Regions from separate parts of the Colwellia sp. 6_MG-2023 genome, predicted to be linked through region 2. Evidence: predicted binding sites of a transcription regulator. Region 2 holds the regulator's gene; the other holds the start of a gene.
The links. The regulator MetJ, encoded in region 2, represses methionine synthesis genes. The targets are predictions, from matches to a motif close to TAGACGTCTAGACGTCTA.

Region 1 (4,796 bases), on a different contig from region 2:
TTAGCTAAAGGATTTGGCTTCTTTAGCTCAAAACCTTCAAGTGCCTTTTCTCCTGTTGCGATTACACCTGATGAATTAGGGGCTGCATGGGATGGTAAAAAACTACACTTACCTTTAATCACCCATTTGAATGACACATTATTTGGGAAACCAAGTTGCGGTGTTGATATGACGTTTGATTTTCCTACCATTGTTGCTCATGCTGCAAAAACTCGGCCTTTGTCTGCGGGCTGTATCGTAGGCTCAGGTACTATTTCTAATTACGATCGTTCGGCTGGTTCAAGCTGTTTAGCGGAAAAACGTATGTTAGAAATTGTTGCCAATGGAGTTGCTAGTACTGAATTTATGAAGTTTGGCGATAAGGTACGTATTGAAATGTTTGATGACAATGGTGATAGTATCTTTGGGGCTATTAATCAAAAGGTTGTCGAATACAAAATGTCATAAATAAAGGCATTAGAAAGTAGGGGGTATTATGAAGCTTTATGGTTATTGGCGTTCAACGGCAGCTTATAGGGTACGAATAGCTTTGTACTTAAAAGGAATTGATTTTGAATCTGTGCCAGTACATTTAGTTAAAAATGGTGGAGAGCAATATAAGGATGATTATACTGCCATTAACCCTAACCAATTAGTGCCTACCTTAATTGATGATGATTTGACTTTACATCAATCATTAGCAATTATCGATTATCTTGAATCGGCAAAATCAGGGTTATCATTATATCCTGATTGCATAAAAGATGTGGCTAAAGTGAGGGCTTTTGCATTAAATATTGCTTGTGAAATTCACCCATTAAATAATTTACGTGTTCAACAATATTTAGTGGATGAACTTAACTTACTAAGTGATGCTAAATTAGCGTGGATTAAGCATTGGATGGTTATTGGCTTTAATGCGATAGAAAAGCAGCTTATCCATACGTCGGGTTGCTATTGTTTTAAAGATCAAATAACTGTAGCTGATATTTGTTTAATACCACAAGTGTATAACGCTAATCGTTTTAATATTGATATGAATCATTTTCCCTATATAAACCGAGTAGTAGATAATTGCAGTAAACTTGAAGCCTTTCAATTAGCATTACCTGAAAATCAGGCTGATGCACAGCTATGATGCTGTTTATGATGTTGAGTCATCTGCAGCATGCTAAGTATGTTACTTTAAATTGATAGTCGGCTTAATGAGTTTAGTGAAATAATGATTAACGAAAGAAAAGCCTAGTAACTCTATTTGTATTTTTTAAAGGGATTATACTGATAATGGTTGGATTCTAATCGTGGTTAACGAGATTAGAATCCAACTTGATAAATTAATGCAATATTCTTGCTTTAATTGTGCCATCAATCGCTTTTAATGCTTTTAATGCTTGTGCACTATCAGATGATTCAATATCAATAACTACATAACCAATTTCTGAATCTGTTTGTAAATATTGTGCAGCAATATTTATATTATTTTCAGCAAAGGCTTGGTTAATTTTTGTTAAAACGCCTGGTTGATTATGATGAATGTGTAGTAAGCGGCTTGTACCTGTTTCTCCAGGTAAAGAATGCTCCGGTAGTGATACTTCAGGGAAGTTAACTGCCGATAAACTTGAACCATTGTCAGAATATTTCGCTAATTTACTTGCTACTTCTAAACCAATGTTTTCTTGTGCTTCTTTTGTACTACCACCAATATGTGGTGTAAGAATTACATTATCAAAACCACGTAATGGTGATACGAATTCATCATCATTACCTTTAGGCTCAACAGGGAATACGTCAATGGCAGCACCTGCTATTTTTTTGTCTGTTAATGCTTGTGCAAGTGACTCTATATCTACAACGGTACCGCGAGAAGCATTAATAAAAATCGCGCCTTTTTTCATCGCAGTAAACTGTTCTGTACCTATCATATACTGTGTTTGGGGTGTTTCTGGCACATGTAAACTAACAACATCAGCTTCACTTAACAATGACTTTAAGGAAGATGATTGGCTTGCATTGCCTAAAGGTAATTTAGTTTCTATATCATAAAACTTAACACGCATACCTAACGTTTCAGCCAGAATACCAAGCTGAGTTCCAATATGGCCATAGCCAATGATACCGAGTGTTTTTCCGCGAGCTTCAAAAGACCCTACCGCAGACTTCAACCATTCACCACGGTGTGCTTTTGCACTTTTTTCAGGAATACCACGTAGCAATAATAAGGCTTCACCTAATACTAATTCTGCAACAGAACGGGTATTAGAAAAAGGCGCATTAAATACTGGAATGCCACGTTTTTTAGCTGCTTTGACGTCAACTTGGTTTGTGCCGATACAAAAGCAGCCAATAGCAACAAGCTTTTTAGCGTGGGTGATAACTTCAGCAGTCAACTGAGTACGAGAACGGATACCAATAAAATGCACATCAGCTATTTTGGCAATTAAATCATCATTCGAAAGTGATGTTTTAATATACTCAATATTCGAATAACCTTTCTCCTTTAACTCATCAAGTGCGCTTTGATGCACACCTTCAAGTAAAAGGATTTTTATTTTGTCTTTTGCTAATGATTTTTTGCTTGTTGTCATAAGGTATGGCTTCACTTATTTAAGTTAGAATTACATTGTTAGTAAAAAAGTCAGTTAAATAAAAGTCAGCTAAATAAAACGTTTAGATGGCTAGATATCTATAATTCCAATAAGATAACATATAGCGTATAAACTCTAAAGAAAATATTTGAGTAAACAAATTAAGTGTTTGATTATTATGTTTATTTATCTGGTTACTTAGCTTAATTAGTTAGATGAATGACTAATTAAGCTTGTGGATACTATTTTTATTATTACATTAAAACTAATAAACCAGGCCTTAAGTGTATGATATTATTTGATAATTTCAATTCCGCCATTACTACCAAGGATCAGTACATCAGCACCTCGTGCTGCGAATAAACCGTTAGATACAACACCGACAATAGCATTAATATCAGCTTCTAACTTTTTAGCATCAGTAATTTTTAAGTTATGTACATCAAGAATAACATTGCCATTATCGGTAATAACACCTTGACGATATTCGGGGTCGCCGCCTAGCTTTACTAGTTGTCGAGCAACATAGCTACGCGCCATAGGAATCACTTCAACTGGTAATGGGAAGGTACCTAATATGTCAACTAACTTTGAATCGTCAGCGATGCAAATAAATTGATTGGCAACAGCGGCAACAATTTTTTCTCTTGTGAGTGCAGCACCACCACCTTTGATCATGGTTAAATACTTGTTAACTTCATCAGCGCCATCAACATAAACATCTAAAACGCCTACATTATTAAGATCAAATACCTCAATGCCATGTGCTTCCAAACGTTTAGTCGACTCATCAGAGCTGGAAACTGCACCTTCAATATCATCTTTAATCGTTGCTAAAGCGTCAATGAAGTAATTAACAGTAGAGCCAGTACCAACACCAACAATAGTGCCTTCTTTAATAAATTCTAATGCTTTATATGCTGCTGCTTTTTTCATTTCATCTTGTGTCATGAGTTTGCCTTATAGGAGTATAGCTATTTTAGTATTTCATTAATGCGCAGATTATAGCAGTCGCTTGTTAAAAAGACAGTAATAGCAACCTATACTAAGTTGGTAGCCTTAAATTGAACTTACTTATTTGGTTTTTTACTCTGTGCGGCAGTTGTAAAATTGAAAGCTCGGGTGGGGGTAATTATTTTGGGTAATGGAATATCCCAAGCCTCTACAGGAATGGTGTCGACTTGCTGGCAATCATGAGCAAGCCCAATTGGAGAGAGCTGATGTTGTTGCCAATTAGCAAGTGTTCTATCGTAAAAACCTCCACCCATACCTAACCGAGCGCCTTTATTATCAAAGGCAACTAACGGTGTGAATAAAAGATCAAGTTGGGCTAATGGGCAAATTTTATCGACTGCTAGTTTGGGCTCCAAAATACCATAGCTATTTTGTATCATTGTGCTATTTTCTTCATACAATAGGAATAGCAAATGACCAGAACAAAAGGGATGTAAAACGGGTAAATAAATGTGCTTTTTTTTCTGCCAGCACCAATGAATAAAAGGCTGTAAGTCTAACTCACCGTCATTGGCTAAATACAAAGCAATATGTTGAGACTCTTTTACAAAAACACTATTTTTGAGTGTTGATAATAAAGCTAGTGCGGCACTTTCTTGAAATGAACTAGTCAGTTCTTTTCTTCTATCGCGTATTATTTTTCGAATCGAGTTTCTAGTGTCATTTGAGGGGGAGATTAATAAAGATTTAGTCATCTTATATTTCTTAATTGAAAATAAAAGTGGGTGTATTTAAACACCCACTGAATGCTAAATAAAAGTTAATTAAGCATTATTACTTGCTACATTAGCGTTGTGTTTTACTTCATTTTCATCTGATGCATTTTCCCAGAATCTAGATTTAAAACCTATTAATAAAACAATCAAACCAATACTAATAGTAAACAAGCTAATCTGTATGTATAACGCAGGTATTTGAGATACATTATTTGGATCGTAATTACCCGCTAATAAACCTGAAATAATATTTCCGATAGAGTAAGTTAACACAAAAATACCCATCATTTGTCCTGCAAAGCGTTTTGGTGATAATTTACTTACCGCGCTCAAAGCTACAGGGCTTAAACATAGTTCACCAACAGTATGTAAGAAATAAGTGGCAACTAACCAATAAGGCGCAATTTTCATTCCTGACGCTGCATATTGTGCTGCAAAAAACATAACAATAAAGCCACTACCCATAATAATTAAACCTACAGCACATTTTATGCCGTAAGAA
Region 2 (4,796 bases):
CCAAACTGTAGTCGCGTTTTAAATTGTGCACTACTCAAGGCATGATCAACTGCACAATTTTGTTCGTTGTCTATCACGAGAAAATCACGGGCATCAACCGAGTTACTTGGGCAAATTTTTTCATTTAATAACGCTGATAATAAACGTGCAGACCACAATTCACCGTAAGCTAAAATATCATTTCTGTGCTGAATGATATCATTCGACAGCCAAGTTCTTAACTGAACTATATCGGTAGATAATAGTTGGGTAAGCTGCTTGGAACTTTTTTCATTTAATAAGGCATTGATAAGTAACAGTTGTTGTTGCTCTAACTCGCTCAACGCTGCTGTCAGGTCAGCACTGTCTGTGTGCGCTAATATGGCAAACAAACTATCGGTGGTTTTACCGTTAGCAGACACAACAACGATGTCATTGAGTTGGCAATTTTGTCGGATAATATCAACAACGCGCTCTATGCACTGCGCATTAGCTAAAGAGCTACCACCAAACTTATGAACGTTAACAGCATGTTTAGCTAATTTATTTTGAGGTCTTTGTGATTCTGTCATTTATTCTTCTACAAAATTATTATTTATTAACGCGTTTGGCTTTGTGCTAAGCCATGCGCTAAATCGCCCAAAATGTCATTAATATCTTCGATACCAACGGAAATTCTTACTAAAGAGTCGGTAATGCCAGCAGCTAGTCTTGCGCTTTCGGCCATACCGGCATGAGTCATTGTTGGCGGATGACAAATTAAACTTTCAACACCACCTAATGATTGCGCTAAAGTGAACAATTTGAGATTAGCGAATAATTTTTTCACCGACTCAACACCACCTTTAACATCAAAACTTAGCATAGCGCCAAAGCCTGCTTGCTGTTTCTTAGCAATTTCGTGTCCTGGATGATCTGTAAAGCCTGGATAATAAACTGACTCTATCGCAGGATGATTTTTTAGAAATTCAGCAACTTGCTCAGCATTTTCTTGATGCTGCTTTATGCGAATTGGTAAAGTTTTTAGGCCGCGTACAGCAAGAAAACTATCAAATGCACTGCCAGTAATACCAATACAATTTGCCCACCAAGCTAACTCATCACCTAAAGCCTGTTCTTTAGCCACTAAAACACCACCAACAACATCACTGTGCCCGTTGATATACTTAGTAGTAGAGTGAAAAACAATATCTGCACCCAATGTTAATGGTTGTTGTAAAGCAGGAGATAAAAAAGTGTTGTCGACAGCAACTAAAGCACCTACTTCGTGACTAGCCTTAGCTACTTCTTCAATATCAACTAAACGTAATAGTGGATTACTTGGGCTTTCAATTAGTACTAATTTAGGTTTTTGTGCTAATGCTTCTGTTAACGCCTGTTGGTTATTTTGATCAACAACAATTAACTTAAATTGACCACGTTTTGCTAAATGGGTAAATAGTCGAAAGCTTCCTCCGTAACAGTCATGAGGAATAACAACAAGATCATCAACAGATAGCAGCTGACAAATTAATAATACTGACGACATGCCAGTACTTGTCGCAATACCCACTTTACCTTGCTCTAATGTAGCGATAGCTCGAGCGAAGGTTGCTCGGGTTGGGTTACCAGTGCGAGAATAATCAAATTCACGTTTTTCATTAAAGCTTTTTAATGAATAAGTGCTAGATAAGTGAATAGGGGCAACAACAGCACCATGTTGTTTATCGGTATTAATACCCGCCTGCACTGCCGAAGTAGTAATGTTTTTAATTTTAGTATTCGACATTTTTATTCCTTATTTTCATTAACTAACACCATAAACTTATATACTCAATGTTTTGGATGTTTGGACGTCTATAACTCTAAACGTTTTGACTATTTAGGTCAAGAATTTTTAGACATCTAAACTTCTACTTGACTGGATTTCTGCAACCAGTAGAATTGCATGATTAAGAAGAAATAAGTATATGCTTCTATCTTTCAATTAAGCTTAATCAAGTTTTCATTAAGTGTTAATTAAATAATACCGTTAAATGCGTTTTTATAGTCATATAAAAATAATAATTAACCATTTACATTAATAGCTACAGAGGAATTTACATGGCTGAGTGGAATGACGAATATATTAATCCCTATGCCGAACATGGTAAAAAGAGTGAGCAAGTAAAAAAAATTACAGTCTCAATTCCTTTGCGTGTCTTAAAAGTATTAACTGATGAGCGAACTAGACGCCAAGTAAATAATTTACGCCATGCGACTAATAGCGAATTATTGTGCGAAGCATTCTTACATGCTTTTACTGGGCAGCCTCTACCTGATGATGAAGATCTCGCTAAAGATAATGAGGAAAAGTTACCCGCTAGTGTTCGTCGTATTTTAGAAGAAAAAGGAATTACCGACTTTAGTGCTTACGAAATAGATGATGACGAATCAATCTAAGTTCGATTGAGTAAATAACTAATCTAAAATAAAAAAAGTAGCAACCTCGATAGAGTTTGCTACTTTTTTTTGTGCTTCATTTTTTGTGCTTCATATAAGAGTAGCCAATATAGCTACAAAATTCGCAACAAGATAAGTTATCCGTGGTATGGCTTACTTAAACGATGCACCGACTCAATAAAGTGTCCTGCATGATCTGGATTCACATCAGGGTGAATACCATGGCCTAAGTTAAATACATGACCGGTACCGCCTTCACCAAAGCCTGCTAATATTTTAGATACTTCCTGTTCAATACGCGGTAATGGTGCATACAACATAGAAGGGTCCATATTGCCTTGTAAAGCAACTTTATCACCAACACGTGCTTTTGCTTTTTCTATATCAATAGTCCAATCAAGTCCTACCGCATCACAACCTGTCGCAGCGATATCTTCTAACCACATACCACCATTTTTAGTAAACAAAGTTACCGGCACTTGACGGCCATCATTATAACGCGTTAAACCGTCAACGATTTTATGCATATATTGTAATGAAAATTCTTTGTAATCACGTGGTGACAATACGCCACCCCATGTATCAAACACCATTACTGATTGTGCGCCAGCAGCAATTTGTGCATTCAAATATGAAATAACAGAGTCGGCTAACTTATCAAGCAATAAATGCAGTGTTTGTGGTTCAGAAAACATCATTTTTTTGATTTTAGTAAAAGCTTTTGAGCTACCACCTTCAATCATGTAAGTTGCCAACGTCCAAGGGCTGCCAGAAAAACCAATTAACGGCACGCTACCATTTAGTTCTTTTTTAATAGTACGAACGGCATTCATTACGTATTGTAATTCACCTTCAGGATCAGGTACGCCGATTTTTTCAACATCAGCTTTACAAGTAATAGGACGTTCAAACTTAGGTCCTTCGCCTGTTTCGAAATATAGGCCCAAACCCATGGCGTCAGGAATTGTTAATATGTCGCTGAATAAAATAGCTGCATCAAGTGGAAAGCGACGCAACGGCTGAATAGTAACTTCACAAGCTAAGTCAGCATCGCGACAAACTGACATAAAATCGCCAGCATCTTTACGTACTGCTCGGTATTCAGGTAAATAACGTCCTGCTTGTCTCATCATCCAAACAGGTGTGTAATCTACTGGCTGCTTTAAAAGCGCACGTAAATAATTATCATTTTTTAATTCAGTCACCAATAAACCCTCTAATTTATTCATTGTTTACTTACTTGAACTCCCCAAAATAGGAATAACAAGTAAATTATGCGCGTATTCTAGCACTCGTGGTATTTTGAATCTATGCGACAAATCAATTCATTTACGCTTAACATTCATCCCATGAAAAATATTTCAATTTAGTTACATTTCGCTAGACATTATTAATATGAATAACAATCAATCACTTAATCACTAAAAAGCATTAGTTATGCTTTATACGAAATTTATCGTCGAGTTTATGCTCTATTAAAGTTGTTGCAGTGATGAAAATGCTTTGCTATAAAATACCTGCGCAAACAAAGAAGCACTGATTAATAATAAAAATACTTCTGAGCATAATTAATAAGAAGCTTGATTAACAAGACCATAATGCGAGCATTTCAAGCCTTTCTCTTCGAGAAAGGCTTTTTTATTTGTGCTATAAAATGTATAGCTGAAAATTTATAGTTCAAATAATTATTCATTATTCCTTTCAATAGTATAAAATCGCCTTCATAGCACTTTCCTTTAATTTACGAAACTAGAGAAGAATAATGAATAGCCCACAACGTGATATAACTTTAAGATTTTTAGCTGAACCACAAGATGTAAATTTTGGTGGTAAAGTCCATGGTGGTGCGGTAATGAAGTGGATAGATTTAGCGGCTTATGCTTGTGCAGCAGGTTGGAGTGGTCGTTATTGTGTTACTGCTTATGCCGGTGGCATCCGTTTTATTTCACCAATTCATGTGGGTAGCTTGGTAGAAGTAGAAGCTAAAGTTATATACACAGGTAATTCATCTATGCATATTGCCTTAGAGGTAAATGCCTGTGATCCTAAATCGTTAAACCGACACTTAACGACCAATTGTATTGTTATTATGGTTGCCGTTGATCAAAATGGACAATCTGAAACTGTACCACAGTGGATTCCGAAAACAGAAGAAGATAAAAAACAGCATAGTACTGCAATAAAATTAATGGATATGCGCAAACAGATTGGCAGTGAAATGCAAATTTTCGCTCAGTAACTAGCTCAGTAATAAGCAAATTTAATGATGGCCAAATATATTGCGTTCACTATAGTTATTCTCGCTATTTTATTTAGCAAGCCAAGCTTTGCTTTAGGTAAACTTGGCCATCAACTTGTTTGCCAATTAGCATTTGAACATTTGCCAAAAACACAAC

Region 1: the regulator MetJ is predicted to act here: its motif matches at 2,640-2,657, upstream of serA (phosphoglycerate dehydrogenase).

What each region holds. Positions count from the first base shown of each region.
Region 1 covers NZ_JAUOPP010000003.1:140,725-145,520, reverse strand. Annotated here, with positions in the region: gene Q4503_RS03330 (fumarylacetoacetate hydrolase family protein) at 1-447, shown strand, start outside; gene maiA (maleylacetoacetate isomerase) at 476-1,117, shown strand; gene serA (phosphoglycerate dehydrogenase) at 1,314-2,564, opposite strand; gene rpiA (ribose-5-phosphate isomerase RpiA) at 2,859-3,515, opposite strand; gene Q4503_RS03310 (5-formyltetrahydrofolate cyclo-ligase) at 3,635-4,273, opposite strand; gene Q4503_RS03305 (peptide MFS transporter) at 4,343-4,796, opposite strand, start outside.
Region 2 covers NZ_JAUOPP010000014.1:103,768-108,563, forward strand. Annotated here, with positions in the region: gene metL (bifunctional aspartate kinase/homoserine dehydrogenase II) at 1-551, opposite strand, end outside; gene metB (cystathionine gamma-synthase) at 578-1,747, opposite strand; gene metJ (met regulon transcriptional regulator MetJ) at 2,062-2,400, shown strand; gene hemE (uroporphyrinogen decarboxylase) at 2,538-3,605, opposite strand; gene Q4503_RS10710 (acyl-CoA thioesterase) at 4,163-4,639, shown strand; gene Q4503_RS10715 (S1/P1 nuclease) at 4,664-4,796, shown strand, end outside.